Regions from separate parts of the Solibacillus cecembensis genome, predicted to be linked through region 2. Evidence: riboswitches for the same ligand, from Rfam matches in the RefSeq annotation. Region 2 holds a riboswitch; the other holds the start of a gene.

The links. A riboswitch is a leader RNA that binds a small molecule or an ion and turns the genes downstream of it on or off. The one in region 2 is predicted to bind glycine.
Region 1: linked by a shared signal. The riboswitch ahead of ACQKIH_RS20760 (amino acid permease) and the one ahead of gcvT (glycine cleavage system aminomethyltransferase GcvT) in region 2 are both predicted to bind glycine.

Annotation. Positions count from the first base shown of each region.
Region 1 covers NZ_JBNNMF010000035.1:5,454-21,210, reverse strand. The annotation lists gene ACQKIH_RS20795 (M20/M25/M40 family metallo-hydrolase) at 1-413, shown strand, start outside; gene ACQKIH_RS20790 (chemotaxis protein CheW) at 425-913, shown strand; gene ACQKIH_RS20785 (DUF1648 domain-containing protein) at 1,042-1,542, shown strand; gene ACQKIH_RS20780 (nucleoside 2-deoxyribosyltransferase) at 1,578-2,054, shown strand; gene ACQKIH_RS20775 (GNAT family N-acetyltransferase) at 2,266-2,835, shown strand; gene ACQKIH_RS20770 (hypothetical protein) at 2,859-4,019, shown strand; gene ACQKIH_RS20765 (AraC family transcriptional regulator) at 4,117-4,566, opposite strand; glycine riboswitch at 4,952-5,030, shown strand; gene ACQKIH_RS20760 (amino acid permease) at 5,219-6,556, shown strand; gene ACQKIH_RS20755 (DNA polymerase IV) at 6,607-7,884, shown strand; gene ACQKIH_RS20750 (MFS transporter) at 8,012-9,487, shown strand; gene ACQKIH_RS20745 (hypothetical protein) at 9,557-10,003, shown strand; gene ACQKIH_RS20740 (TRM11 family SAM-dependent methyltransferase) at 10,006-10,938, shown strand; gene ACQKIH_RS20735 (MarR family winged helix-turn-helix transcriptional regulator) at 11,150-11,584, shown strand; gene ACQKIH_RS20730 (ring-cleaving dioxygenase) at 11,630-12,613, shown strand; gene ACQKIH_RS20725 (NADPH-dependent FMN reductase) at 12,699-13,235, shown strand; gene ACQKIH_RS20720 (NADPH-dependent FMN reductase) at 13,435-13,971, shown strand; gene ACQKIH_RS20715 (alpha/beta hydrolase) at 14,038-14,643, shown strand; gene ACQKIH_RS20710 (FtsZ/tubulin family protein) at 14,839-15,516, shown strand; gene rnz (ribonuclease Z) at 15,532-15,757, shown strand, end outside.
Region 2 covers NZ_JBNNMF010000017.1:75,778-91,534, reverse strand. The annotation lists gene ACQKIH_RS15495 (YqgQ family protein) at 13-225, shown strand; gene ACQKIH_RS15490 (LTA synthase family protein) at 593-2,491, shown strand; gene ACQKIH_RS15485 (DUF2759 domain-containing protein) at 2,753-2,932, opposite strand; gene ACQKIH_RS15480 (MBL fold metallo-hydrolase) at 3,166-3,819, shown strand; gene ACQKIH_RS15475 (DUF2626 family protein) at 3,956-4,198, opposite strand; gene ACQKIH_RS15470 (helix-turn-helix transcriptional regulator) at 4,453-5,160, opposite strand; gene comGA (competence type IV pilus ATPase ComGA) at 5,377-6,387, shown strand; gene comGB (competence type IV pilus assembly protein ComGB) at 6,368-7,444, shown strand; gene comGC (competence type IV pilus major pilin ComGC) at 7,459-7,779, shown strand; gene comGD (competence type IV pilus minor pilin ComGD) at 7,769-8,218, shown strand; gene ACQKIH_RS15445 (type II secretion system protein) at 8,211-8,504, shown strand; gene comGF (competence type IV pilus minor pilin ComGF) at 8,495-8,953, shown strand; gene ACQKIH_RS15435 (shikimate kinase) at 9,156-9,671, shown strand; glycine riboswitch at 9,799-9,891, shown strand; glycine riboswitch at 9,895-9,998, shown strand; gene gcvT (glycine cleavage system aminomethyltransferase GcvT) at 10,129-11,232, shown strand; gene gcvPA (aminomethyl-transferring glycine dehydrogenase subunit GcvPA) at 11,254-12,600, shown strand; gene gcvPB (aminomethyl-transferring glycine dehydrogenase subunit GcvPB) at 12,593-14,059, shown strand; gene ACQKIH_RS15415 (hypothetical protein) at 14,587-15,495, shown strand; gene ACQKIH_RS15410 (hypothetical protein) at 15,526-15,757, shown strand, end outside.

The DNA.
Region 1 (15,757 bases), on a different contig from region 2:
CAAATATCGTTTGTGATGAAGTGAATATCCTTGCTGAAGCACGTTCAATTGACGAAGCTAAATTAAACGTGCAAACGGCTAATATGAAAGAAACGTTTGAGCGAGTTGCACTAGAAAATGGTGGGCGTGCAGAGGTTGAAGTAAAATTAATGTACCCAGGCTTCCGCGTGACGGAACAAGATAAAGTCGTTCAAATCGCGATGGCTGCTGTTGAAGCAGTGGATCGTACTCCATTACTAGGTATTTCTGGTGGCGGAAGCGATGCTAATGTAATCGCGGGGTTCGGTATTCCAACTGTTAATTTATCTGTAGGTTATGAGGAAATTCATACGACAAATGAAAGAATGCCTATCGAAGAATTAGAAAAATTAGCCGATTTATTAGTGGCAATAGTGAAGCAAACAACAAAATAAGAGGTGGCAATATGAATTTTGAAAAAGCGGTCGTTTTTGCTTGTGGAAACGAAGAATATGCGGTTCCTATTGAGCAAGTTGTGTCGATTGAAAAGTTGGAGCGTGTAACACCGATTCCGCATTTACCGAGTTATTTATTAGGCTTCACGAGAAATCGTGGAGAGCTGATTCCAGTTATTGATTTACAAAAAATCTTATACAATCGTTCGACGTCGGGAGATATTGCCCGTGTCATCATTTTAAACACGGAACTTGTGAATTATGGTTTATACGTTTCAGATGCGAGAGAAATTTTAAACTTTGATCCATCTATTATTAAACAAATGGGTTTAGTAAATTATGAGAAAACGAAATATTTTACAGCCGTTGCGAATTTAGAAGACCGCATGATTTCTTGTATTGATCCAAATATTTTGGTCAATTCACTGGAAGGTATTCGTGAAATTGTTCAATACTTACACAAAATGTTGGAAAATGAAACAGAAGAATCTTCAAAATAAAAGGGCTAGGCAAAAAACACGCATATTCTGAAGTGAGATGTGCGTGTTTTTCGAGTTGAATAATAAACCAAATAATTGGAACTTTATAGCACCTTGACTCGTATACATGGGAAGGGTGGTGTTAATGAATGAATACATATTATCGACCGGTTTTACAAATCGAGAAATCCACTTCAGAACGTATAGCAAATAGTATTGGGTACACATCACTTGCTGCAATGGTAATCTTTTTACTATTCAAATGGTCTTCATTACCAGCGGAAGTACCTGCACATTTCAATGCAGTCGGAGAAGTCGATCGCTGGGGGTCAAAATATGAGCTTCTAATTTTGCCAGTTATCGCGATTCTCCTTACGTTTTTCATGGAGTTAATTGAACGATATCCACATGTGCATAATTACCCAGAAAGGCTATGTGAAGCGAATGTCCACGCCTTTTACTTAAATAGTCGGCAAATGTTAAACTATATGAAAAACATAATCAATCTGTTATTTGCCTTCCTTGTTTATGAAAGCATCGGAATTTCTTTTGGTGACGATTCCTCACTTGGATTTTCATTCGCAATAATACTTATCGCATTGTTTGCCGTAATGATATGGAAAATAATTGTTAGTTCAAAAATTAAATAATCGAAATTTAAAAGTTGAAAAAGGGAGTAATAAAAATGAAAGCATATTTAGCAAATGGTTTATTTTCAATTGGAGATCGCTACGTCAATGAAGTATTGGCGGCGAAAATACGGGAAGCTGTGCCAACGATTGAATTGTATGTGCCACAAGAAAACGCGGCGATTAATGATAAAAATAGTTATGCCAATAGCTTAGCCATTGCAGAGGCGGATTTAGAGAGCTTGCAAGCAAGTGATGTATTAATTGCTGTCATTGATGGCATTGAAATTGACTCAGGTGTAGCAGCAGAAATCGGTGCATTTTCTGCATTAAATCGACCAATTATTGCGCTATTTTCAGATGTGCGCCAAATGGGACGTACAAATACGAAAAAAATCGAAGCGTTAATCGAAGACGGTACAGAAAATCAATTTATTTACCGTAATTTATTCGTTGTCGGCCTCATTAAGCGAAATGGCAAAATTATTTCGACAATGGATGAAGTGGTTGAACAAATAAAGTTACATGTTTAACTTGCTTCAGCGTGCATCTCCTACTTCAATAAGTGGATGATGAATGTACTAAATAGGCAATTCTATTCAGTGGGGTTTCAAACCCCTGCGGATGTCACAGATTTTTAAGGGAAGCTTTTCGAGCGAGCTCGAAAAAATCTGGACGCAATTACGCTGAGGCGTAATTGATATGAAATTTTAAAAACTAAACGTTAAAGGTGGGGACAAGTAGATGAAAGCCTTAGAAAATGAAGTTGTCAAATTAGTACCAATTAATAACGAGCATATTGACGGAATATATAAAGCCGCGCAGTTTCCTGAAATTTGGGAGCATCTGTCGGTAACATTATTGGACCTGGAAAGTGTTGTGCAATATGTAGAAGACGGCATAAAAAAACGAGAAGCGAAAACAGATTATCCACTCGTAATTATTGATGCAAAAACGAATGAAGTGATTGGTTCGACTTCCTATATGGATATTTCAATGGCACATAAACGCCTCGAAATCGGCTCTACTTGGCTCACACCAGCTTATTGGCGTTCGAATATAAATACGAATTGCAAATTTTTATTATTGCAATATGGTTTTGAAGAGCTTGGTTTGAATCGAATTCAAATTAAAACAGGTCATGAAAATAGCCGTTCGCAAAAAGCGATTGAGCGTCTAGGTGCTGTAAAAGAGGGCATTTTACGCAACCATATGATTCGAAAAGAGGGCACGATCCGCCATACCGTGATGTACAGCATTATGAGTGAAGAATGGCCGGAAATGAAAAAACGTTTTGTGGCAGAGCTTTTATAAATGACAACGGATGGGGGCTCGTAATGGATCAAAAAGAAATCAATCGAATCATACAACTGCTGACATCTGATTTTTTGTATTCAATTTGGCCAAATTTTAAAGGAGTCGCAATTGCCATTTACGATGAAAATGATGTTTATGTATTTCAACATCCTAAATTTCCAAATGAACCATTCGTCAAAATCTTAAAGGATGAGCGCTTTTTTGCGGATACATTGCTCATCTTTGAAGACCATCCAACCGCGATTGTGGATAAAAATCGCTATGAAACATTCCCGCAATTAATGGCGATTGTCGTTCATGAACTATTTCACGGCTTTCAATATTTGCAGGAGGAAAAGCGTTTTCCAAACGAAATTAGTGGTGTTATGTATACCGATGATGCTCAAAATATTGCGTATCGTGTAAAAGAACGTACATTATTAGCGGATGCTTTATTACTAAAACGTGAATCTGAAAAACTGCAAGCGTTAAAGCAATTTATCTCCATTCGAAAAAAACGTGCGATGCAATTTCCTGAATTCGTAAAGTATGAACAATTGATGGAAACTATCGAAGGCCCAGCTTTTTATTGTGAGTTAAAAACGTATCTCCAAGTTACGAAACAAACGTTGGACGATGTTTTTCATTTATACGGAAGAACGTTAATAGATGGACAAGAGAGTATGTTAGCGATCCGTAAAAGTTGCTATGATTCGGGGCTATTTATTTGTTTAGCGTTAGACGAGTGGCGGCCGAATTGGAAAAAGCAATACTTTGATGAGCAATTAACAGTATTTGAGCTCCTTGAACAAATAAGTGATTCCAAAATTGACGTAGAAGTAGAGAGCAATGAGGACGCATACTCGATCGCAAAAATCATGAATCAACATAAAGAACAGCAAGTACAACAATTTTTCAATAACGAAAATTATTTGGTAGAACTAACAGGACCGATGAAAATTACCTCAATTGATCCAATGAATATGACTCATTGGAATGGCTACGTACTGCATAAGCAATTTGTAAAAATTAAATTTCAAGAAAATGAAGTGACATTCATGCAGCCTATTTTAACCTGTATTTCTGAAGGGGATTTATGGAATATTATATCCATCCAATTTTATTCTAACGAAAAGCCTACAAAAATGGGAGATAAGTATATCTTTGATGAATTAGTTGAAATTGATAACCCGTTCTATTAAGTAGCGGTAAAATAAAATGACAAACATTTAGAACTTATTTTAGGTAATTCGAATTTTATAGTGAAAAGGGCATACAAACAGCCCTTCTCCATTTTTTTTACCGTATAGGAACTAATATTTCACACAAATGGTTAGCAATCATTTGTGAAGTATATCTTTCAATAATGGGTTGTTCTCTGATGACTAGATTATTTTTTTCAATTTCAGAAAAGATGGTGCCCCAAAATTCGCTGACTGCCTCTTTTGTATGGTCAAGCAAGAAAATAGCGTATTTTCCTCCAGAAAACGTGCCAACTTGAGCGGGTTCTTCCACTTGAAAGTCTTTATCTATTACAACGCTAACATCATAACGACATTCCCCTTTAGGTGTAATCTCAGGGTTATCTTGTGGTATACCTAAAATTGTAGAATTCTCAAATAACCCATTCAACTGTGCCCACCCTTTAAATGCCTCCATTAATTCTTTATTTTGCTTTTCACCGTATTCTCCAACGTTTCGGAAAAAAGCAATCCTTGATTCAGGTAATTTTTCAATAGTTAATTGCATATTTTATCCCTCCTTTCCTAGAAAAGGTAATATGATATAAAATGTTATTCAAGCTCTTTTTTAAAGAATTTGATTAGATTCCAGTTTAATTTATCTGTTATTTCTCTACATAATAAGATTTAGAGTGAAAATTATTATTCAATAAAACTCTCCCTTAGGAATAAAATTAAATAGAAATGTCAGAAAAATGCTACTGAATACACGCATCACAAGGTCATATTTGAACTTCCCTATTGTAATACAACAAATTAGTTGGTAGAATATGTTATAGTACAATAATAGCGTTGGACGCGAATTATTAGATGGTGGAAATTTTCAACATCAAATAAGCATACAAATGCATAAAGTATCATTGCAATGATCGTTGTGGATAAAACTACATACGGGAGCAGTTTCTGGAGAGAGCGCATCGAATGCGTCGCCGAAGGGTTCATAATCTCAGGCAAAAGGACAGAGGGGTAATAATAGTAGATGTTTTTTAGTGTTTAAAAAACGTTGTTATTCTTTATTCTTAAGTTATAGAGACTGATTCCATTTTAGGGAGCAGTCTCTTTTTATTTTCAGAAAAATTGATTCACCGCGAACCTCATCGCTATTATTTCAATCCTGACTAAAAGTTTGGAGCAAAATAATGACAACGGAGGAAAACATCTTGGCACAACAACAGTTAAAACGAGAGCTAAAAAATCGACATGTTCAATTGATCGCAATTGGTGGAACGATTGGGACAGGGTTATTTTTAGGCTCGGGTAAAGCGATTGCATTAGCAGGACCATCTATTATTTTTGCGTATTTAATTGTCGGAATCGCATTATTTTTCGTCATGCGTGCATTAGGAGAATTACTACTATCAAAAGGTGGCTATCAATCCTTTACTGAGTTTGCGACAGAATACATAGGTGATTGGGCAGGTTATGTGACAGGTTGGACGTATTGGTTTTGCTGGATCATGACTGCAATGGCCGATATTATTGCAGTCGGTATGTACACACAGTATTGGTTTGACATCCCGCAATGGGTACCAGCAGTTGCTTGTTTAGTCGTATTACTAGGATTAAATTTATTAACTGTAAAACTTTTCGGAGAGTTAGAGTTTTGGTTTGCGCTCATTAAAATTATTACGATTGTGGCACTAATCGTAATTGGCGTTGTTTTATTAATTATTGGATTTGAAACAAACACAGGGCAAGTAGCTGTATCGAATCTTTGGGAGCATGGTGGCTTATTCCCAAATGGTGCATTTGGCTTCTTAATGGCTTTCCAAATGGTTGTCTTTGCCTTTGTTGGTGTAGAATTAGTCGGTGTATCGGCAGCAGAAACAGCAGATCCACAAAAAAATATTCCTTCTGCGATTAATAAAATTCCGCTGCGTATTTTATTATTTTACGTAGGTGCGTTATTCGTTATTTTAACAATTAATCCGTGGAACACATTAAGTGCGGAAAGCTCGCCATTTGTGCAAGTGTTTGCATTAGTCGGTATTCCAGTCGCAGCAGGGTTAATTAACTTTGTTGTGTTGACATCTGCGGCATCTGCTGGGAATAGTGGTTTATTTTCAACGAGCCGTATGTTGTTTAGTCTTGGCTCGAACAATCAAGCATCAAAAAAATTCGGCACTTTAAATAAAAGAAGTGTGCCACAAAACGGTTTAATTTTTTCAGCAGTTGTAGTATCCATTGGAGCATTATTAAGCTATTTCATGCCAGAGGATGCTTTTGGAATTGTGACGACGATTAGTGCGATTTGCTTTATTTGGGTATGGAGTATCATTTTAATTTCGCATATTATTTATAAAAAGCGTCACCCAGAATTACATGAAAGTTCTACATTTAAAGCACCATTAACACCATTTATTAACTATTTAGTATTAGCTTTCTTCGCATTCTTACTAGTAATTATGGCGATTTCAGAAGCGACTCGAACTGCATTAATGCTTACACCACTGTGGTTTATTTCGCTATTTGTGCTTTACCGAATGAAAAGAAAATAAAAATGATCCGAACTTTAATGACTGAAGTTCGGATTTTTTTGATTCCAATCATGATTCATATTAAAATAGAAGCAAAGGCGGTGGTAATAGTGGCAGGAAGGGTTATTTTTCATGTGGATATGAATAGTTTTTATGCGTCGGTTGAACAAGCACAAGATACGAGCTTAAAAGGAAAACCGATTGCGATTGCGGGGAATGTGAAAGAGCGACGAGGGATTATTGTGACGAGTTCATATGAGGCAAGGGCGCACGGGATTTATACAACAATGACGGTTGGAGAAGCAAAAAGGAAATGCCCACAGCTGCTGTTGTTACCACCCGATTTTGCTAAATATCGAGTCGCAAGTGCTGCCATATTTTCGATTTTACGTAGCTATACAGATCTTGTAGAACCGGTGTCTATTGATGAAGGCTATTTAGATGTGACGGAGCGTTCGAAAACACAGCACCCGATGAAAATTGCAGAAGAAATTCAGCAACGCATACTGACTGAACTGGATTTACCATGTTCGATTGGCATTGCACCGAACAAATTTTTAGCGAAAACCGCATCGGATATGAAAAAGCCACTCGGGATTACCGTGTTAAGGAAGCGAGAAATTCAACAACTGTTATGGCCGCAAAAAGTGATTGAAATGCATGGTATTGGTGAAAGTACTGCTAAAAAATTGGCGACATTTGGGATATTGACAATAGGCGATTTGGCAAATGCGGATGGACGTATGCTTCAAAACAATTTAGGGAAAAATGGAGTGCGTTTAAAAAATAGAGCGAACGGAATTGACGAGCGAACTGTCGATCCCAATTCAATCTATGATACAAAGAGTGTCGGGAATTCCACAACATTACCAAGGGATGAAACGGAGTATTACATTTTAAAAGAGACGTTTGAAAAGTTAAGTCGCAGTGTAGCTGAGCGTTTAAAGGCAAAATATTTAGTCGGTACTACGGTCAGCATTCAAATTCGTAATTTTGAATGGAAAAATCAAACACGGAGTAAATCAGTTCGAAATGCGCTACAAAATGCGGATGCGATTTTTGATATTGCGTGGAAATTATTTATTCAAAGTTGGGATGAAACACCAATACGGCTTATAGGCATTACCGTTTCTAATGTTGTCGACCAAGCAGAAACGACGCAGCAATTGAATTTGTTTAACTTTGAACAACATGCGAAAGAAGAGCCGATTATTGAACTCGTTCAGTCGATTGAAAAGAAGTTCGGTAAAGGGGCTTTGCAACGGGGAGTACGCGCAAAAAAATCAAGTTATGCTTCTAAAACAAGCTTCAGCAAAGATTTTTTAGAAGATCATAAGCAGGATTCGTAATGAGGTGCGAATTTTTCTAAATTTAGACACGAATCGACTATTTATCGGATGAATATTTGTTTCAAATAGGTTTCTTGTCCTACTCCATGCTATAATAGGATGTACGATTTTGCTGTGAGAGGGGGAGTTGGCCATTCATCCGATACGTTTTTTAAGAATAATGGGAGTATTAGACGGTTTATCACTTATTACGCTCTTATTTATCGCGATGCCACTTAAATATTTTGCAAATATGCCAATTTTCGTCACGATTAATGGTAGTTTACACGGTGGGATTTTCGTTTTATATATAATCGCAATTGCTCTTGTTCAAATCCGTATTAGGTGGAATCTTATTTGGTCCATTTCTGCTGTAGCCGTTGCATTTATTCCGTTTGGGAATTTTATATTTGAGTTGAAATTAAAGAAAATGCAACCACAATTGCAGGTTAAGCCAATTCCAAAAAAATGGCTTGTGTATGCCATCATTTTCTTCTCATTTTTTGATTTATTTGTTCAGCTACCTGTAATGAGTACATATGCCTTGTCTGTTGGTGCTACTACATTTATCGCAGGGATTGTTGTCGGCATGTATTCCTTTATGAATACATTTGGTAATATATTGTCAGGCGTTTTCACTGACAAAATTGGTGCATCTAAAATACTTATTTTTGGATTATGTACGTCCATTTTATCATTACTCGCGTATCAGCTTGTTGATGACACGACGACTTTGTTAATCGTCCGTTGTATACATGGTTTTAGTAGTGGCTTTATAACACCAGCTGCATTTACGTTATTAGCGAACACAACGGAAAAATCAAAGCAGGGTAGCGGAAGTGCGATTGTGGGTTCGTTTGTAGGAATCGCAGCAATCGTTGGGCCTGCTACAAGTGGTATATTAGCAAGTAAAATTTCTGTGCCAAATGTGTTAAGTTTGGTTGCACTTTATGGACTTTTATCATTAATAGGGATGATCATATTTTTACGGATCACGCCGCTATCTAAAAAATCAGCAGCTAATAAAAAAGACGAATTCAAATGGAATAATGGGTTAATGAAAGCTTATGGAGGCGCGTTTTTCCTTATGTTTTCACAAGGTGTGTTAGCCTATTTGTTACCGATGCACGTGGAAAATTTGGGATACAGCTCGCGTATGTCTGGTACATTGCTGAGCGTTTTTGGAATTGTTGCGGTATTAATGTTCTTATTGCCAACAAACCGAATTTTTGATTATATCAATTCAAGCTATACATTACTCATTGGTGTTACGGTGTTAGGAATTAGCCAAGTTGTTATCGGTCAATCAACAACGACCTTAAGTTTGTACGGCGCGCTTGCGTTTTATGGGGTAGGATTCGCCTTTTTCTTCCCAGCTATTAATACGATGTTGATTGAATCCACGACAAAAGCAACACGCGGGAAAGCATATGGCTATTTTTATGCCTTTTTCTCCATGGGCGTTGTTGCAGGGTCATTCTTACTTGGAACACTCGATTTAACAGGAACATTGGGTTTTTGGTTTACAGGACTTGTTTTATTTTCATTTAGCGCGGTAATTATCGTTTCAACAATTCGCTCAAAGCAAGATTCCATTGCTTGGCGAAAAAAAGTAAATGATTGACGAACAATTTTTAATTAGTAGGAGACATAAAACGTATGTGTCCATTGGAAGTAAGAGAGGAAGATAACGATGATTTTAAATTTAGAAGTAGTAGAACGTTGTAGTAAAGAGACAGAAGAAACAATTGCGGTGACAGAAGCAGCATTTACAAATACACCGATTAGCTATTTAAAGGAAAACCAAAGCGAATTTATTTTTGCAGAATGTACACAATTTCAAGATATACGCATAGACGAAATGGCAGTCGAATATGATGATGCTTTTCGTTTATATACAGCACTTTTTGGGCTGAAGGTACAAAAAAAGCATGGCGAAACAATTCGTCACTATTTAAAAGAAAATGTAAAATCTGCATTAGGTAGCAGCAGTGCTTCTTTTTCGATGCAAGAAGGTTTATGGGAGCTGAACGTTGCAGTGGACTGTTTAGCAGGATTTAATGAGCAAATGACAATCCAACAAGTATATGAACTGCTTTATCAATTTGTTGCGCAATTATTAGAAACGATTGAACTATAAGCATGAAATTTATGTATAACTATGCTTGGCGAAAGGATGAGTACGAGCTTTCACGACTGGAAATGCGCACATTTTTTAATTCCCATGTAGAAAGTAATGTCCTTTTAAGTGAGCGAAAAGTAGAGCCAAGTCGCAGTCCGTTTATGCGTTTGCGCTTGGATATTTGGTGTGAGGCGGCAACAGTTGGAGAAATCGTTGCATTTGCTTCGACAATTGAACTGAAGGAAAAAACGTTTAAAATTAGTTGCTTGAATACTTCAGATGCGGGCATTGAACCGAAAATTGCACGACCAGTCCGCAACAACTATATGAAAGAAATCGGGTTAGCCATTCCGGCAGAACCAAATTTAGATGAGCCGGATGTGGAATTTGGACTTGTCGTATATGAGGATAAATTTTACTTCGGTGAATTAGTGCACGGGGAATCGATTTGGCTAAAGCATATGCAAAAACCAGAAATGTACTCTACTGCACTAAGTACACGTGATGCGCGAGCACTTGTCAATATTGCCGCGCCGTTTCCAGAAGGGCTCCGTATTATCGATCCATGCTGCGGTATTGGAACGGTATTAGTGGAAGCAATGAGCATGGGCATTCCAATCGAAGGGCGAGATATTAATAAGCGCGTTGTTTGGGGCTCTGAAATCAATTTACGCCATTTCGGCTATGAACCAAATGTACATATTGGTCCCATCGAAGAAGCATCTGGTGGTTATGATGTAGCAATCATTGATATGCCATATAATTTATTTACACATGCATCTAGTGATTTGCAACAGAGTATTATTACACATGCTAGAAGAATTGCGAAAAGAGTAATCATCGTGACGATTGAATCGATGGACGATAAAATCGCAAATGCCGGTTTAACAATTATCGACCGTGCGATTGTACAAAAGGGTAATTTTAAGCGCGAACTTGTTGTTTGCGAATAAATGAATAAGATAACAGCAACTTACACAAATTATTTTGTAGGTTGCTGTTTTTTGTTTTAGCGTAGTGTAATTCGCTAAAAAGAATTGTAGAAAAATAAATATCTCAAATTCGAAACAAGTTTCGGCAAATGTGTTGACAGTCATTTTTATACATGATATATTTATCTCGAATTAAAGATAAATGAATTCGTAACGATAAGGAGGATTGCCGATGAGTGACTATCAAAAGCAGTTAAAAGCTTTTACTGTATTACTTCGTGCAGCAAATACCGTCCAAGAAGTGTCCCGACAAGATATTATAGAAAATGAATTGAACTTAACTGAATTTGCTGTATTGGAGTTACTTTATCATAAAGGTAATCAACCAATTCAAATAATTGGCAAGAAAGTACTCATTGCCAGCAGTAGCATTACGTATGTCGTAGATAAGCTCGAAAAAAGAGGATTTGTCCAAAGAATTGCTTGCCCTAATGATCGACGCGTAACTTTTGCATCACTCACAAATGAGGGGACAGCATTTATCGAAGGTATCTTTCCGAAACATGAAAAAAAAGTCGCACAAGCATTTGATGTACTGACGGAAGAAGAGCTTGAAACGTTTATAGAGTTAACAAAGCGAATCGGCATTCATGCAGAACATCTTTAATTTTTAGAGGTGATATCTCGAATTCAAGATAACGGAGGAGTTAGAATGAACCACATTAAAGGAATTCACCATGTAACAGCAATTACAAGCAATGCAGAAAAAAATTATGATTTTTTCACAAATATTTTAGGCATGCGTTTAGTAAAAAAAACAGTTAACCAAGATGACATTCAAACATACCATTTATTTTTCGCTGATGATAAAGGATCTGCTGGTACAGATATGACATTTTTCGATTTCCCAGGTATTCCTAAAGGTGTACATGGGACAAATGAAATTTACAAAACAGCTTTCCGAGTGCCAACGGATGCAGCACTTGATTACTGGGTAAAACGTTTTGATCGTTTAGAAGTAGCTCATGCAGGTATTAAAACGCAATTTGGTAAACAAACACTATCTTTCGTAGACTTTGATGATCAACAATATATGTTTATTTCAGATGAATTAAATAAAGGAATTGAGTCGGGTATACCTTGGCAAAAGGGACCTATTCCACTGGAGTTTGCAATTACAGGCTTAGGACCCGTACACATCCGCATTTCACAGTTTGATTACTTTAAAGAAATGCTTGAAAAAGTGATGGTTATGCGTGAAACAGCTCAAGAAGACGCACTGCATTTATTTGAAGTTGGCGAAGGTGGAAATGGTGCATCGGTAATCGTTGAGCATAACACCGTATTACCACAAGGACGTCAAGGTTTTGGTACAGTCCATCACGCTGCGTTCCGACTAGAAAACACAGATGTTTTACATGAATGGATTGAGCGCTTAGAAGGCTTTGGTTTTGGCACATCAGGTTATGTGGATCGATTCTTCTTTGAGTCACTATACGCACGTGTTGCACAAGGCATTTTATTTGAATGGGCAACAGATGGACCAGGATTTATGGGAGATGAACCTTATGAAACAGTAGGGGAAATTTTATCATTACCACCATTTTTAGAGTCAAAACGTGATCATATTGAAAGTGTTGTTCGACCAATCGATACAGTGCGCTCGACGAAAGTATTTGAAAAAGAATACGAATAAAAATTGAATAAGTAAGGAAGAATGAACAATGGGATTTATTAAGGATTTATTTAAAAAAACAACAAACATTCAGGAGGAAAAACAAATGACTAAATTAAATATTGGTATTATTATTGGATCAACTCGTCAAGGACGTGTTTCACCACAAGTAGCAAACTGGGTAAAAGAAGTTGCAGATAAGCGCGGAGATGCAAACTATACAATTATTGATATTGCAGATTATGACCTACCATTCTTAGGTACAGGAGATGCACCAGGCGCGGCAGGTTGGTCAAAAGCAATCGCAGAACAAGATGGTTTCGTATTCATCGTACAAGAATACAATCACTCAATTACAGGTGCACTGAAAAATGCATTAGATTATTTACGTGATGAATGGAATAATAAAGCAGCAGGTATCGTTTCTTATGGTTCAGTAGGTGGGGCGCGTGCAGCGGAACATTTACGTGGTATTTTAGGTGAATTATTAGTAGCAGACGTACGTGTACACCCAGCATTATCATTATTTACGGACTTTGAAAACGGAACAGACTTCAAACCTAAAGAAGTTCAAGCTGATTCAGTAAATCAAATGTTAGATCAAGTAATTCCTTGGTCAACAGCTTTAAAAACAATTCGCTAAAAATAAGTGACGTTTAATCAGTGGGGAAGAGATTCCTCATCCCCTCTGATTGTTGGTTTTCACTAAAATAGTACCATTACCTTCATTTGAAAATGAAGCGGGTTATGATAAAAATAAAGTATGTTAGGAAGATTAAGTAGTGGGATTTCTTAAAAGTTTATTTAATAAAAAAACAACAAACATTCAGGAGGAAAAAGAAATGACTAAATTAAACATCGGTATTATTATTGGTTCAACTCGACAAGGACGTGTTTCACCACAAGTAGCAAGCTGGGTAAAAGAAACAGCAGATAAGCGCGGCGATGCGAACTATACAATTATTGATATTGCAGATTATGATCTACCATTTTTAGGAACAGGTGATGCACCAGGCGCAGCAGGTTGGTCAAAAGCAGTAGCAGAACAAGATGGTTTCGTATTCATCGTACAAGAATATAATCACTCAATTACAGGTGCACTGAAAAATGCATTAGACTATTTACGTGATGAATGGAATAATAAAGCAGCAGGTATCGTTTCTTACGGTTCAGTTGGTGGTGCGCGTGCAGCGGAACATTTACGCGGTATTTTAGGTGAATTATTAGTGGCGGATGTTCGTGTACACCCAGCATTATCATTATTTACGGACTTTGAAAACGGAACAGACTTCAAACCTAAAGAAGTTCAAGCGGATTCAGTTAATCAAATGTTAGATCAAGTAATTCCTTGGTCAACGGCTTTAAAAACAATTCGCTAATAGCAATTTAAAAAGCCATTTGAAAATCAAATGGCTTTTTACTCATAATAGAACTGGGGGATATAGATGATGCAACATATTTATAAAGAAGGAAATAAAGAAAAACCGGTATTTTTCTTGCTTCATGGTACAGGTGGAGATGAAAATAGTTTACTTGCTTTAGCAGATATCATTGATTCAGAAGCGGCTGTATTAAGTGTGCGCGGCAATGTTTTAGAAAATGGGATGCCACGATTTTTCCGTCGTTTAGCTGAAGGTGTTTTTGATATGGCAGATTTAGCTTTCCGCACAAAAGAACTGCATGAATTTTTGAATGATGCGGCGACACAGTACGGCTTTGACCGTCAAAATGTTGTGGCGATTGGTTATTCTAACGGGGCGAATATTGCAGCGAACTTATTATTTAACTATGAAAATACGTTAAAAGGTGCAATTTTGCATCACCCTATGGTTCCAGATCGTGATGCAAAACTGCCCAATCAAACAGGCACAAAGGTATTTATTGCAGCTGGCGTGAATGATCCGCTTTGTACAAAAGAAGAGGCAATCGATTTAGAAAAAATGCTAGCAGATGCAGGTGCCGACGTGACGCTTGAATGGGAAACAAATGGCCACCAACTCACAATGAATGAAGTACAAAAAGCAAAAGTTTGGTATGAAACAAATTATTAATAGATTATGATGAAAGCTATTTTGATGAAACAATCAAAATAGTTTTTTTTGTTGAGCGAAATTTTCGGTGAATCAGAATAGGATGATTATGCGGAAAACGGATAGCTACAAAAACATATACACCTAGAACGTTAGATTTTTGAGTTGTGTCTTTCTGAAAAAAACATTTATAATGAAAGAAAGGGAGGGGAATGCATGGAAAGCCAGGCACTTATCCTATTTGGCTCGTCAGGTATTAATATTGCGGAATATTATCGACAGCACTTTGCACGACTGATTCCAATCGTTCTTTTTGAAACACATAAAACGGACTATCAAGCAGAGCGCGGAGCAAAAATTATTCAAGCTAAAATGCCAGGGAAAACAGAACAACAAAGCACGCACCTAATCGAAAGTGCAGCGGATTTAACAACAAGTTATTTCCAAAACATCCCGGATTATATGCATGGTGATAAAGGTGAAATGCTGTTTTTTACAACGGCAGAAGAACAGTTTGGTAATAGTAGTTTTGAAAAAACATTAATGCGCGCGGAATTATATGAGCAAGAAATGAAGCAAATATTAAAAAACTACCAATCGATTATTATCGTGGCTTGCCTAGGTGGGGCGGTCAGTTCGGCAGTTGCTCCTTATGTGGCAAAGCTAGCGAATAAGCTTCACATTGATATACAAGTCATTGTGACGATGCCAGCAAAATTTGAAGGTAAAAAGCGTTTAGCTCAAGCACAAAGAGGGCTAAACTTATTTCATAAAAATAGTGCGATTACACAGGTGAAGATTGATCCTGAAAGTGAGGGATTAATTCGTTATTTTAAGATGAAAGATGAAGCAATTGCCAATGCGATTGAGAAATTATTGCGAAATGAAGACTAGTTTGGAGTGAATAGAATGCAACTGCATTTTTTAGGAACGGGCGCAGGAATGCCCTCAAAGGATCGAAATACGAGTGCGGTGGCGCTAAAATTACTAGAGGAACGGGGCTCGATTTGGTTGTTCGATTGCGGGGAGGCCACGCAGCATCAAATACTCCATACGACGATTAAACCGCGAAAAGTAGATAAAGTATTTATTACTCATTTACACGGGGATCATATTTTTGGTTTGCCGGGCTTTA
Region 2 (15,757 bases):
GGAGGAACGATTATGCAATCAATATTAGATATTATCGGGTTATTAAAAAATTACGGTATTTACATATACACGCGTGACCGTATTGGAGATTTGCACTTAATGGAAGATGAAATAAAAGAATTATACAAGGCTAAATTTATTGACATTAAAGATTACCAAATGGCGATGTTAATTTTACGTCAAGAAGAAAGAAAGATAAAAGAAGCCAAAACAAATCAATTGTAGTATAATAATAGTGATTGTAATAGGAATGATTAATTTGAATTTGCATGTCAAATAGGTGATGTTATTCAGTGAAAGCCCAGCTACGGCTGAATAAGAGAACCCCGAAGCAATTCTTAAAATATATAAAACGTTAACTTATTTCAGAATGTATGACCATAAAACAGCGGAATTTACCGCTGTTTTATGTTTTGTCATGAAACCTTTTTAAAAGTTAAACGTACTTATTACTAGGGTAATTTTCAAAAACAAAATAATTGATAAAATAAATAAAAAAGATTAAGATATATTTTGTTTCATTGAAAGTTACTATTTTTAAATAGAAATATATTAAAAATCGAATTTGATTATTAGGAGAGGATGTTAGGAAATGAAATCTTTTAAATGGCCTAAACATTCGATATTAGCGATTGCTGTAATAGCAACTTGGATTAAAACGGTTATCGTTTATGGAACAAGTTTTGATATGAAGTTAGAAAATATGATGCAAACTTTTATTTTGATCATAAATCCAATTAGCTTTTTATTATTCTTTTATGGCCTATCATTATTTTTCAAAACACAAAAGACGAGAATTCGCTATATCGTAGGTGGGAGCATTGTGCTCGCATTCGTGCTATACGGAAACGTAGCATTTTATCGTTTCTATAATGACTTTGTAACATTGCCAGTGCTATTCCAAACGAGCAACTTTAGTGGTCTTGGAACGTCGGCAAAGGAAATTATTAACCCGATAGATATATTGTACTTTATTGATGTATTTATTTTGTTAATGGCAGTTAAATTTATTCCAAAAAATAATGGCGATATATTACCGGTTCGTAAAGATGCGCGTAAAGCTTATTTCGTAATGGCAGCGGCTGTGTTCTTCTTGAATTTAGGTTTAGCAGAAACAGAGCGTCCACAGCTATTAACACGTAGCTTTGACCGTGAATTATTAGTGAAAAATTTAGGGACATATAATTACCACCTATATGATATTTATATTCAATCAAAATCGTCTGCTCAACGTGCATTGGCGGATGGCAGTGAATTAGTTGAAGTGAATAACTATGTTCGTGCGAATCAAGCTGAGCCAAATGTAAAAATGCTTGGTAAATACGAGGGGCGTAATGTCATTGCGGTCTCGTTAGAATCGTTACAAACATTCGTTATTAACAATGAAATGAATGGAGAAGTGATTACACCTTTCCTGAATTCATTGACACAAGACAAAGACACTTATTATTTCAATGATTTCTATCATCAAACGGGGTTAGGGAAAACATCTGACTCTGAATTTATTTTTGAAAACTCGTTATATGGTTTAGGACGTGGTGCGGTATTCTTCACACATGGTGGGAATACGTACAATTCATTTGCGGAGCGACTAGGGGAAAATGGTTACTTTACAAATGTCATGCATGCCAATAACAAGTCGTTTTGGAATCGTGATATGATTTATCAGTCATTTAATATAGATAAATTTTATGATGTGGAGTCATATGAAGTAAAAGAAGAAGAAGCTGTGAACTGGGGACTTAAAGATATTCCGTTCTTTGAGCAGTCAGCAAAGCATATGGCGGAAATGCCACAACCGTTTTATAGTCGTTTAATTACTTTAACAAATCATTATCCATTCTATTTAGATGAAGAGGATATTATGATTCCGGAGTTTGATTCAAATTCAGGTACGTTAAATCGCTATTTCCAAACAGCTCGTTATTTAGACGAATCTGTTAAAGAATTTTTTGATGACTTAAAAGAACAAGGAATCTATGAAAACTCGATTATTGTGATGTACGGTGACCATTATGGAATTTCAGAAAACCATAATAAAGCAATGGCGCAATATTTAGGTAAAGAAGAAATTACACCGATGGATAGTGCTTTATTACAATCAGTTCCATTTTACATCCATATCCCGGGTTCTAATGATGGACAAGTGATCGATACGGTATCAGGACAACTGGATATTCGTCCAACGATATTACACTTACTTGGAATTGATACGTCGAAGGATATGCAACTTGGGGCAGATTTATTTTCTGAGGAACATGAGGATTTCGTTATTTTCCGTGACGGTCGTGTAATTACAGATGAGCTAGTATATGCGGGTGAAGTTTGTTATGATCGTGCAACAGGGGATGAAATCGAAATTGAAAACTGTCAACCTTATATCGATCGTGCAGCGAAGGAATTAGAATATAACGATGCGATTATTAATGGAGACTTACTTCGTTTCTATGATGAAAAAACAGGGAATTTAAAAATTGATTCTGTAAAATAAGAAAAGCGTCTCTTAATTGAGGCGCTTTTCTCTATTTAACTTGATTCAGCATTCATTCACTACTTATATAAGTGGTGGATGAATGCCGAAAATGCAATTCTATTCAGTGGAGATGAATCAAGTTAAGCCTCGGCGGATGTCACAGATTTTTTAGGGGAGTTTTCGAGCGAGCACGAAAAAATCTGGACGCAATTACGCTGGGGCGTAATTGATTAAGTAATAAAAAAACGTACCGCTACATGAGCGATACGTTTTTTTCGATTAATGAGCAGTTGGTGGATAGCCTTGGTTTAAAACCGTCATGATCACGAACCAACCAAATACACCTGCAGCTGCTGCGTTAAAAGCAATTGCTAAAATGTTTTTTTCTTTGATTGATTGGAATACGCCAACTACGCCAAAAATCGAAACTAAACCGAAAATAACCATTAATAAGTTCATTAAAATTGACACTCCTTTCGACATTAAAAAATAATGTCGCAAACAATATTCCTCCTTTATTGTAAAGGTTTCCAGTTCGTTTGTCGAGGACTAAAAATGACATTTATATGAACGAAAGCTTTCTCTTATTTCAGCCGATTCCGGAATCAATTATGCTGAGGTATAATTGATTCGAAATAGAAAGTTGGTATAATGGGAAAGAAACAATTACTTTATAACTTGGAGGAATTATGATGGTTAACTATAATGTCCGTGTTTACCCACTTGGACCAATACAAACCAATTGTTACATAGTGAGCAATAAAAAGAAAGAGTGCTTAATTTTTGATCCGGGTGAAGAAGCAAACTTTTTAATCAGTACGCTACGCAAAAACGGATTAAAGCCTTTAGCGATTTTATTAACTCATACCCATTTCGATCATATTGGGGCTGTTGACACGATAAGAGAAGGATTTGCGGAACTTCCGCTTTATGTACATGAAAAAGAAGTGAGTTGGCTTGCTGACCCGTTAAAAAATGGCTCAGGGAAATATGCAGAGCTGCCCAATTATGTTGTTAAGGCGCCAAATGAAGCGCATATTCTTCGTCAAGAAGGTCCGCTTACAATTGGTGATTTTACATTTGGGGTAGTTCATACACCAGGGCATTCACCAGGAAGTGTGTCGTTTATTTTTAAAGAGGCTGGATTTGCGATTGTTGGGGATACGCTGTTTGAACGCAGTGTCGGACGTACGGATTTAATCGGCGGGTCGATGAAAATATTGATGCAGTCCATTCATGATAAATTACTGTCTTTACCAGTGGATACCATTATTTATCCAGGTCATGGAAATTACACAACTCCAGCAGCGGAAACGGATGCAAATCCGTTTCTGAATGGGTTTTAGGTCAATACGAAGTTGGTTACAAAGGCGTTGTCACAGGACGTGACGAGCTTAGCCTTTGTTCCATAGTAAGCTGTTGGTATTAAACGTGAAAACAAAAACCGACTAGTCCATTGGCTAGTCGGTTTTGTCTTGCGTATTAGTGTCCTCCACCTGGTGTGTGTAAGAACGTTGTGTAATAAGTAAATCCTGCAAAGAAAACTGTTAAATACGCACCGAAAATGTACATGTACATGCGCTCTGAAAGATTTAAGAAGCCTAATAATAAGAACAAACCAGTATTACCTATGAATAATAGCGAAACCTCGTTCATACCACCAAGGTAGAACAAAACGGCGAAAATAGCAGTCCAAAATGCCATAACTTTATACATATTGCTCATTGAAGAATTCCCCTCCTTTTGCATAAAATCAAATAATCTCATTTCTATTATAAAACATGAAGCGCTATAAAGTAAACTGCAACTTATGGAATTGTTGTGACAAACGAGTGGGATTTTTTAACTAATTATAGTTCCGCACTGTCATGAGACTTCGATTCGCGTTTCACTGCTCCTAAAAGCGTCCACTTTCTAATACTTCATTCAACTTATAGTAATATAAAAGGTTACTATATTGAACGTATTGTGATGATTAATTATTCATGAATCGCAATTTTATAGTTGCAGTAGTCACATGAATGGAGCATGCTTTCGAATTGAGAAAATACTTCTGTTTCGAACAAAACTTCTACCTGACCACGTAAATACGATTCATGCAACGCACAAACAATCTTTCCATGTCGGGCAATTTGATCGTGGAATGGGCAATTAAAAATCGAAAAAACAAGTGATTTTACATTTTCGTGTTCCTTCACTTCTGGAATATAGCCAATAAGCTTTGCAGAATTCGTTAAAAGATTGACCTTTTCTTCAAATGGAAGTGGTAATCGATGTCTTCGTTCGCTTAATAATTCTTGAATAGACATTTTGCCATCCTCGTAACTGAGCTCTTTTGCTTTTTCTAGGGCAACTTCCCCTAATTCAGCAATTAAATTTAATGACCATTTTAATAAAAGAGAATGATCGCGGCGAGGGAAGCTAATCGTGATACCGTCTTGTTTCACTTTGTATACGCGACCCGGACGACCACCCTTTCCTGTTTTTAAATATTCTGATGAAATAGCGCCAATCTCAGCAAGTTTCGTTAAATGTAATCGGGCAACGTTAGAGTGGATTTTAAATTCGTCTGCGATGTTTTGTACGGTAAAGAATTCTTTACGCTGCAACATATATTCGTAAATCGAAAAGCGCGTCTCATCTGCTAATGTACTTGTTATTTTAATAGGGTGTATGATTGTTATCACCTCAACTTTTTCCTGTTATTTTATGTATAAAAAAACTAATTTTTAACCATAGGATTATTTTACCTTATTTTATGGCGAAAAAGTTGATTTCAATAGAAATTAATGTGCAAAAAGAAACTTTCTAACATTCGATAGGTTTTCGTATTTTTTCAATATATAATATCGCTAAGATAGTTTTGCGGTACTCTTCATGAAAAAACGATGAAAAGAGGCGTTATTATGGAACAAGAATCCATTATAAAACATAAGTGCGAGCAGTTATTGTTAAGGGCGAGTCATTTTGATGCGTCTGATTTGCACTTGCTACCAGGGGAACATCAGTACAAAATCATGTTTCGAAAATATGGGCAATTTATTCACGCGGGTGAGCTTCCAAGTGATATTGCAAACAGAATGATTTCCTATTTCAAGTTTTTATCCTCCTTAGATATTAGCGAGAAGCGAAAACCTCAAAGCGGAGCTTTTCAAAAACAGCTAAACGATCATTTTTATTCCTTCCGAATTTCCACATTGCCCTCTGCCTTTCATAAAGAGAGCTTAGCCATTCGTTTATTACGCCAAAATTACACACTTCCTATTTCAACCCTTTGCTATGATACGAAAGCCGCAACGGAACTATGCCAGCTTGTTACGCAGTCACAAGGTTTATTACTAATAAGTGGTGCTACTGGCTCTGGCAAGACGACTTCACTGTATTCGCTTGTGCAATATTGTTCAAACGAGTTATCCCGTCACGTTATATCACTCGAAGACCCCGTAGAAAGTAGCCAAGAGCAGCTATTACAAATTCAAGTAAATGAGCGCGCGGGTGTTACGTATGCGACCGGATTAAAAGCGATTTTACGGCATTCTCCAGATATCATTATGGTTGGAGAAATTCGCGATAAAGAAACGGCGAAAATTGCCATTGAAGCAGCTTTTACCGGGCATTTAGTCATTTCGTCGATTCACGCAAAGGATACAATCAATTGCTTGTATCGCTTAATGGATTTAGACGTTTCGGTGGAGGAGATGCGACAAATGCTCATAGCTGTTGTGTCGCAAACGCTAATTACTACGGAACAAGATGAGCAAAAAGCATTGTTTGAAATCCTTTCCGAAGCTACGTTAGAAACCGCTTTAAATGAAATAGCCCATCAACGAAAATATACGCTCCCCTATGATCAATCATTGGTCGGTCAAAGGGCAAAATTAGGGGTGAAACTGTATGAACCTACCTCTTATTAGGGGGCGTATTGCAAATTTCAGTCTTACAAGTAATGGAAAAGCAAAATTGTCAGATTTTCCGGCATTTTTAGAACGAATAGGGGATTTATTAAAAGAAGGCTATACATTCGCACATTGCATTCAAATGCTATTACCTTTTCATATGAAGAGGTTTGAAGAAGTGCAACAAAAAGTGGATGAGATACTTCATGATGGAGGTGGTGCTACACAAGTTTTAAAGCTATTAGGCTTGGAAAAGCAGTATTTGGTGTCGATTGAGTTGGCGGAATTGACGGGTCAGTTAGCTGAAACCGTTCAGATTGTTTCGCAGCAGTTGACCTTTCAACAAGAAATGAAATCTCAATTAGTGAAGGTGCTGTCCTATCCTGTTATATTATTTGTATTTTTAATGGGGCTATTTCTTGCCTTTCGTACGTTTTTTTTACCGAATATCTCAACAATGGTTACATCAAGGGCCCAAAATGATACGTCGACAAGTGTGCAATGGTCCAAATTTTTCTTGCATATGCCTGATTATATTCTTGTTTTAGTAACGCTTGTATTAGGTGTAGTAATCGCGTTTATATTTTATATTAAACGCAAACGTGTCGACCTCCAGTTATCCTTTCTCTTTAAAATCCCCTTGCTCGGCCACTTTTGGAAATTACTATTGACCCGCCAATTTTCAAGGGTATTAGGGAATTTGCTACTGGCAGGCTTTTCCTTGCAGCACGCACTAGACCATTTAAAAAAACAAGAGCATCAAAATCAAATTGCCTATGTTGCACAAGTATTACAAGCGAAAGTGATTTTAGGGGATTCTTTATCAGATGCGGTTCAACTGGATGGTTATTTCTATCCCAAGTTTGAACATTTTATTGCGCACGGGGAAGCGAGTGGCATGCTTGGGCGCGAATTGATTTTATATTGTGAGCTATTAGATCAACGTTTACAGGCGACCATCCGACTTTTGATGACGATGATTCAGCCGCTATTATTTATGATTATTGCAGCCTGTGTGATAGCTGCATATTTAAGTATATTGATTCCGATGTATGATGTACTTGATTTTATTTGAGAGGGGAAAACAACTTGAAAAATGAACGAGGTTTTACTTTGGTGGAAATGTTAGTGGTATTGTTAATAATTTCCATTTTAATTCTGGTGACGATACCTAATGTTTCCAAACATTTCGCATCCATTGATAAAAAGGGCTGTGATGCTTACGTTGTGATGATTCAGGGGCAAGTCGAGGCGTATAAACTGGAAAATAAAAACTTTCCAACGTCGATGGATGATTTAGTCACGGCGGGCTATGTTCCAGAAACGAATAAAGAATGTCCGAATGGCGAACAAGTAACGATTGATGCAGAGGGAAAGGTTGCATCAGCCTCCCAAGCGAGTGGGGATTAAACGAAGCCTTCGCAACGAACGGGGGTTTACCTTATTAGAGATGTTAGTCGTACTGGCCATTTTGATGATTTTATGTTCATCCATATTTTACTTTTCGCATGACAAACTTAATCGACTCACCGTATTAAAAACAATGGACGAAGTGGAATTGTTAATTCGTATGGCCCAAATGAAGGCGATTGAAGATCAACAACCCGTTATTGTCGAAATACGTGACAGAACTGAAGTGGTCATTAAATATTTTGTTGGGACAGAAATTTTCTACCGCACATATTTACCAGAAGGGATGCAATTATATATAACGGCACCCAATCCGAGGTTACATTTTAAAACAAATGGCAATTTGCAATCCTTTGGAAGTATGGCTTTTCATTATGAAGGGGAAATGTATGGCTACAAAATTAACATAGGGAAAGGAAGATTTACGAGGAATGAATGAACAGGGCTTTTCGTTTGTTGAAGCATTGTTAGCTGTTGTGATTTTATTTTTTTTAAGTACGAGCCTCGTTCCACTAACTTATCATATGAAACAACAATTGGAGGAACAGAAATGGCAAGCACATGCAGCTGAAGTAGCTTTCAACGGCGCTTTGCTGCAACAAAGATATGGCGAATGGAGTGGTGTACAAGAAATTGAAGGTGTTTCATATTTTTGGAATTTTGATTCAGGTTCGGTTTGTGTAACGTATGATGCGGATTTAGAGGAGCACGAATTATGCGTGTGATGAAAGTGAAAATATGGAATGAACAAGGATTTACATTTTTAGAAAGTATTTTTCAGCTCATGATTTTTATTTTATTTGCCAATATAAGTTTACTATTAATTTTTTGGTTTCGGGAAATCATTACACTTGAAAAAATGACAGAAGAAGTGAATTGGGAATTATTTATCTATGATTTAAATCAGTACAATGAGCGCACATTAACCGGTAAGCTTAATTCAAGTACGAGTTTACAATTAGAGCTGATTGATGAAGCTGACCGTTACTTTATATTTGATCGTTCTGAATTTCATATTCGCAAACGCTCGAATTTGGGCGGGAATGAAATACTCTTACCTTATGTGGACCTGTGGAGTTTGACGGTTGATGGCAATGAATTATTAGTGAAAGTTGTGATGCGAGATGGGACGAGGAGGGAAAGACGGTTGGTTATGCCGCTTGCTGACGAATGAACGTGGAATTATTTTTCCATTTGCAATTATTTTATTATTTATTGTGACAGGAGCTGCATTACTATATACAAATGCATATTTTGCGCAATTAAAAACGTATAACTCATTGGAATCTATTTACGTTCGTGCTACGATAAATATACTTAGTACTTTGTATGAATAATGGATGGAAGTAGCACGTTTATAGAAGAAGGTGATTTGCATGCGAAAGATATATTTAGTTGGCTTTATGGGGTGCGGGAAAAGTGCAATTGGAAGGCGCCTAAGTTATTTTTTAAAAATGCCTTATTATGATATGGATCATGAAATTGTAAGGCAACAAGGAATGACAATACCTGAAATCTTTGAAAAATACGGGGAGACGCGATTCCGAGAAATTGAAACTGAGTTTTTACGTACTTTCCGAGATGAGGCTTGCATTATAGCGACAGGCGGCGGTGTTGCGATTCGGGAAGAAAATCGTAGAATTATGCGACGGACAGGCTTGGTATTTTTCTTAGATGCACTTTTTGACGATATTTATATGCGTATTCGCAAAGATAAAAATCGTCCAATTGTCCAAACGTCCACAGAGCAAGAGTTGAAGGAACTGTACTTGAACAGAAGAAAATTTTACCGGGAAGCAGGTCATATTCAAGTTTTGACAGCCAATCGCTCGTTAAGACAAATTGTTGAGTATATTGGCTTTCAAGTGAATCGTCTAAAAGCGAACAATTGATGATAAATAATTATTTAGGTTCGTGTTTTATCTGTTATTAAAAAAAGATTGCGTTCTCATTACATTCAATGTTAGGATATGGCTAAGAGTTATCATAATTGACTCACTTAGTTTTATAGCAACGCGGATGAAGATACGGGGAGAGAACGTGAAGTCACGTCGCCGAAGGAGCAAATAGAGGATCTATGAATCTCTCAGGCAAAAAGACTCGTATTGGACGCAACTCTGGAGAGCGCTGTGATGTTCTACTACAGCCACCAAAGGGGAAAGCCTAAAATGTGAAGGGATTTTCAATTTTAGGTGTAACTTTCAGGTGCAAGGACAGGGAATCTCATTAAACGGGATTCGTCTGTCTATTTTTTTGCTTTTTAGTAGAAATAAGCGTACCTATTCCTATAAAAGGGAATGAAATTTTCAACGAGAAATACAATTACATAAACTTAAAGGAGGACTATACATGACAAATGAATTAAAACGAACACCGCTATTTGATGAATATGCAAAATACGGTGGGAAAACAATTGATTTTGGTGGTTGGGATTTACCGGTACAATTTTCTTCAATTAAAGAAGAGCACGATGCAGTACGTAATCGCGCTGGCTTATTTGATGTTTCACATATGGGTGAAATTTTTGTAGAAGGTCCAGATGCATTACCTTACTTACAAAAATTATTATCAAATGACATTTCAAAAATTGCGATTGGCGGCGCACAATATAGCGCATTATGCTATGAAAACGGCGGTATTGTAGACGATTTATTAACGTATCGTTTAGATGAAACACGTTATTTACTATGTGTAAATGCATCGAATATTGAAAAAGACTTCGCTTGGATGCAGGAACATGTAGAAGGCGACGTAACAATTACAAATGCTTCGGATGACTTTGCACAAATTGCTTTACAAGGTCCATTAGCTGAAGAAGTATTACAAACGTTAACAGATACAGACTTAACAACAATTAAGTATTTCAAATTCCAAGATAACGTGAATGTAGCAGGCCATCATGTATTAGTTTCACGTAGTGGTTATACAGGTGAGGACGGTTTCGAACTTTACGGAACACCAGCTGCGATCGTTGATTTATGGGATAAAATTTTAGATGCTGGTAAAGAGCAAGGTGTCATTGCAGCTGGTTTAGGTGCGCGTGATACGTTACGCTTTGAAGCTTGCTTGCCATTATACGGACAAGAGCTTTCACAAGATATTTCCCCATTAGAAGCGGGTATTGGCTTTGCGGTAAAACTTCAAAAAGAGCCGAAATTCATCGGACAAGAAGCGTTAATCGCTCAAAAAGAAGCTGGTTTAACACGTAAATCGGTTGGTATTGAAATGATTGATAAAGGTATTCCTCGTCACGGCTATAAAGTATTCAAAGATGGCCAAGAAATCGGTGAAGTAACAACAGGTACACAATCACCAATGACAAAACGTAATATTGGTATGGCTCTAATTACTACAGCATTTGCAGAAGTTGGAATGGAAGTCGAAATCGAAATTCGCAATAAGTTTGCGAAAGCGGTTATTGTTGAAAAACCATTCTATAAACGCAGTAAATAAAATTCGAAAAGAGGGTTACGTATGAAACATCGTTATTTACCAATGACGGAACAAGACAAGCAAGAAATGTTAGAGCGTATTGGAGTTTCTAGTGTGGATGAGCTATTTGCTGACATTCCTGAACAAGTACGCTTCAAAGGTTTATACAATATTAAAGCAGCAAAATCAGAAGCGGCATTAGCAAAAGAATTAGCTCAGCTTGCAGCAAAAAATAAAGATACAGCATCGAATGTATCGTTTTTAGGCGCGGGTGTTTATAATCACTATAAGCCAGTTATCGTAGACCACGTTATTTCACGTTCTGAGTTTTATACAGCGTACACACCGTACCAACCTGAAATTTCTCAAGGGGAATTACAAGCAATCTTTGAATTCCAAACGATGATTGCGGAATTAACGGGAATGGATTTAGCGAACTCATCTATGTATGATGGCGGTACATCACTAGCAGAAGCGGGTATGTTAGCAGCAGGTCATACACGTCGTAAAAAATTACTTGTTTCTGGCGCAGTACACCCAGAATATAAAGACGTTGTTGCTACATATGCATACGGTCAGTCAATTGAAGTTGTAACAATTCCTACAAAAGATGGCGTAACAGATGTTGAAGCATTAAAAGGTTTAGTAGATGATCAAACTGCAGGTGTGATCGTTCAATATCCAAACTTCTTCGGTCAAGTAGAAAACTTACAAGCAATGGCAGATATTGCTCATGATGCAAAAGGTTTATTCATCGTTTCGGCAAACCCATTAGCACTTGGCGTATTAACACCTCCAGGTAAATTAGGTGCAGACATTACAGTTGGTGATGCACAAGTATTTGGTATTGCAGAAGGTTATGGTGGTCCTCATTGTGGTTATTTTGCAGTAACAACGAAATTAATGCGTAAAGTACCAGGTCGTTTAGTTGGTGAAACAGTTGACCAAGATGGCCGTCGTGGTTACGTATTAACATTACAAGCACGTGAACAGCATATTCGTCGTGATAAAGCGACTTCAAATATCTGTTCAAACCAAGCATTACTTGCCCTTGCAGCATCTGTTGCAATGACAGCACTTGGGAAACAAGGTATGCAAGAAATGGCGAAACAAAATATCGTAAAGACGCGCTATGCGAAAAATGCATTCGAAGCAGCTGGATTTACAGTGCTTTATCAAGGTGCACACTTCAATGAAATCGTTGTAAAAACAAATAAATCCGTTACAGAAATTAATAAAGCTTTAATTGAAAAAGGTATTATCGGTGGATTTGACTTAGGTCGTGTTTACACAGAATTAGAAAATCACGCATTAATCGCAGTAACAGAAATTCGCACAAAAGAAGAAATCGATACGCTTGTTGCGGAAATGGGGGCTCACAATGCATAACGAAAACCAATCACTCATTTTTGAAATTACGAAAGAAGGTCGCATAGGCTACAACTTAGAGCCATTAGATGTGCCAGATTTCGATCTTACAGACTTATTACCAGCTGAGCTTGTTCGCGAGGAAGCGGCAGATCTTCCAGAAGTATCTGAGCTAGATATTATGCGTCACTATACAGCATTATCTCGTCGTAACCACGGCGTAGATTCAGGCTTCTACCCACTTGGTTCTTGTACAATGAAGTACAATCCAAAAATTAATGAATCAGTTGCTCGTTTTTCTGGTTTTGCCAACGTTCACCCATTACAAGATGAGTCAACAGTGCAAGGGGCAATGGAATTATTATATGATTTACAAACTTCATTAGAAGAAATTACGGGTATGGATGAAGTAACATTACAACCGGCTGCAGGTGCACATGGTGAGTGGACAGCGTTAATGATGATCCGTGCCTTCCATGAAGCAAACGGAGAAGGACACCGTAACAAAGTTATCGTTCCTGACTCAGCACACGGTACAAACCCAGCTTCTGCAACAGTAGCAGGCTTTGAAACAATTACAATCAGATCTGGTGAAGACGGCTTAGTTGACCTTGAAGATTTACGTCGTGTAGTTGGTTCAGATACAGCGGCACTTATGTTAACAAACCCGAATACACTTGGTTTATTTGAAGAAAATATTTTAGACATGGCTGCAATTATTCATGAAGTAGGCGGTAAAGTGTACTATGATGGTGCCAACTTAAACGCTGTTATGAGTAAAGCACGTCCTGGCGATATGGGCTTTGACTGCGTACACTTAAACTTACACAAAACATTCACAGGTCCACACGGTGGCGGTGGTCCAGGTTCAGGTCCAGTAGGGGTAAAAGCAGACTTAATTCCTTACTTACCAAAGCCAATATTAGTGAAAAAAGAAGATGGGACTTTCCACTTCGATTACAACCGTCCACAATCAATCGGACGTGTAAAACCATTCTACGGAAACTTCGGTATTAACGTTCGTGCGTATACGTATATCCGTACAATGGGTCCAGACGGCTTAAAAGCAGTAACAGAATATGCAGTATTAAATGCAAACTACATGATGCGTCGCTTACAAGAGCATTTTGATTTACCATTTGACCGTCATTGTAAACATGAATTTGTATTATCAGGTCGTCGTCAAAAGAAATTAGGTGTGCGTACACTCGATATCGCAAAACGCCTGTTAGACTTTGGCTACCATCCACCAACAACGTACTTCCCATTAAACGTGGAAGAGGCGTTAATGATTGAGCCAACTGAAACAGAATCAAAAGAAACATTAGATGCATTCTGTGACACAATGATTCAAATCGCAAAAGAAACGATGGAAAACCCTTCAATCGTTCAAGAAGCACCACATACAACAGTTATTAATCGTTTAGACGAAACGCGTGCAGCACGTACACCGATTTTACGTTATACGAAAGAAGTTTAATTGTTGATTGTTACAATAGCCTATCAAATCATTTTGGTTTTGATAGGCTATTGTTTTTTTGAACTTTATTATGGGTCAACACCAAAATCAGTGCTTGAAATCAGCCTTGTCCGATTTATGCATCTTCCAAAACAATTCATCTTGGCATCCGTTCAATACGAAAAGTGCGTTATTTCGATGCATTTGGTTGTCCCGTTTATTTAAAACTACCCACGATTCATTTATTTTGCGCTTCTTGTTTTGCCAATCTGTGTTTGGTTTTATGCGTGTATCGCACCTGAAAAGCGCTATACAAAAGCATTTTATTGAAGAGATTCAAAGGCATTTCAGTACAAAGCTTACATTATCCACACTAAATCTAGTTCCCAATAAGTTTTTCTGTATTTTACGAAAAAATCAATTTAAATTTATGCGACGGTAATGATTTACACATAATATTTTATACTCTCCCTACTATATCAATCCAGAAAAAAAGTACCACAAATTGTAAGATTCTACTAAAATAATAATAGTGGAGGAAATAATCTATGAACTATCATATGAATGATAAACTACTAAAGATCATAAAAAAAGTTTATAACAAAAAGAGATATGAAAAAGACGAAAAAGGTTATTTTCGTGAAATTGATTATGGAGATGTATGGGATAATGAAAGAGCTGTTTATCTATATTCAACAAATAATTTAAAAGATGAGGAAAAGACATATTTGGAAGAAAGTTCGTACCCATTAAATGAGATAGAGCATTTTACTCACGATATAGTGATCGATGAATTTAAGCTATTAATCAAAAATTTCAATGTAACGATGGATAAAGCACTTCAAGCTTATGTAGCAGGTATGAAAAGTTTTCCAAGGGGAAGACAACCAATATTAAGTTATCTTTATGCCAATCAGTGTAAAAATCATTCCTACCTAAGTGATACAGAGCACTGTAAAAAATGCAGTGTTAAAAAAGAAAAATACTTAAATGTGGGGGAAGTGTTATTCAGTCGTTATTTTGGTAGTTCATGGAATGAAGGTATTGAATTGATGTTGATAGAATTAAGAGAGTTTTCACAGCTAGAGGTTCCAACCCCAACAGAAGAAGATATAGTAATCTTTAGAAAATTAATAGATATAATCAGAAATGCCCCGCAAGGAGAAACGCCAGGAAAGTTAGAACAGCGAATTAAATCGGAAAAAGTTTTTCCTAAGTTCAGTAAATATAGTGTCCGTGGGCAGCTATTATCATTGGCGGAACTTGGAATAATCCCAAATGATTTTTATCCGCCAATGGTTGATAGATTCATAGATACCATGGAAAGAATGCAACTTTATGAGAAAGTAAATGGCTCCCCACGTTCGGATATTATTCTTCCACTAGCTGCATGGCGTGGAGAGTATGCAATTAATGAAGATCGTTTGGAGAAATATTTCGGGAAATATAGTAAATAAATTTAGATTAGGAGAAAAGGAGAAGTACATATGAATCGGATTTATTTTAAAGACAACCCGTGGCCTAGTGGACATGGCATTAAGGAGTTTGAATGGCTCGCTAGGTTGATTCCTGATAGTGGGATTTGGTTCGACTTGCATTTGAAATCAGCAGACTATTACGAAGAGGACACAGAGGATATAGAGGAGGACGGCATACCTGAAGATACACACAGTTGGCTTCACAAAGAAGTATGGAATAACTACCATCAAGCGATAATAT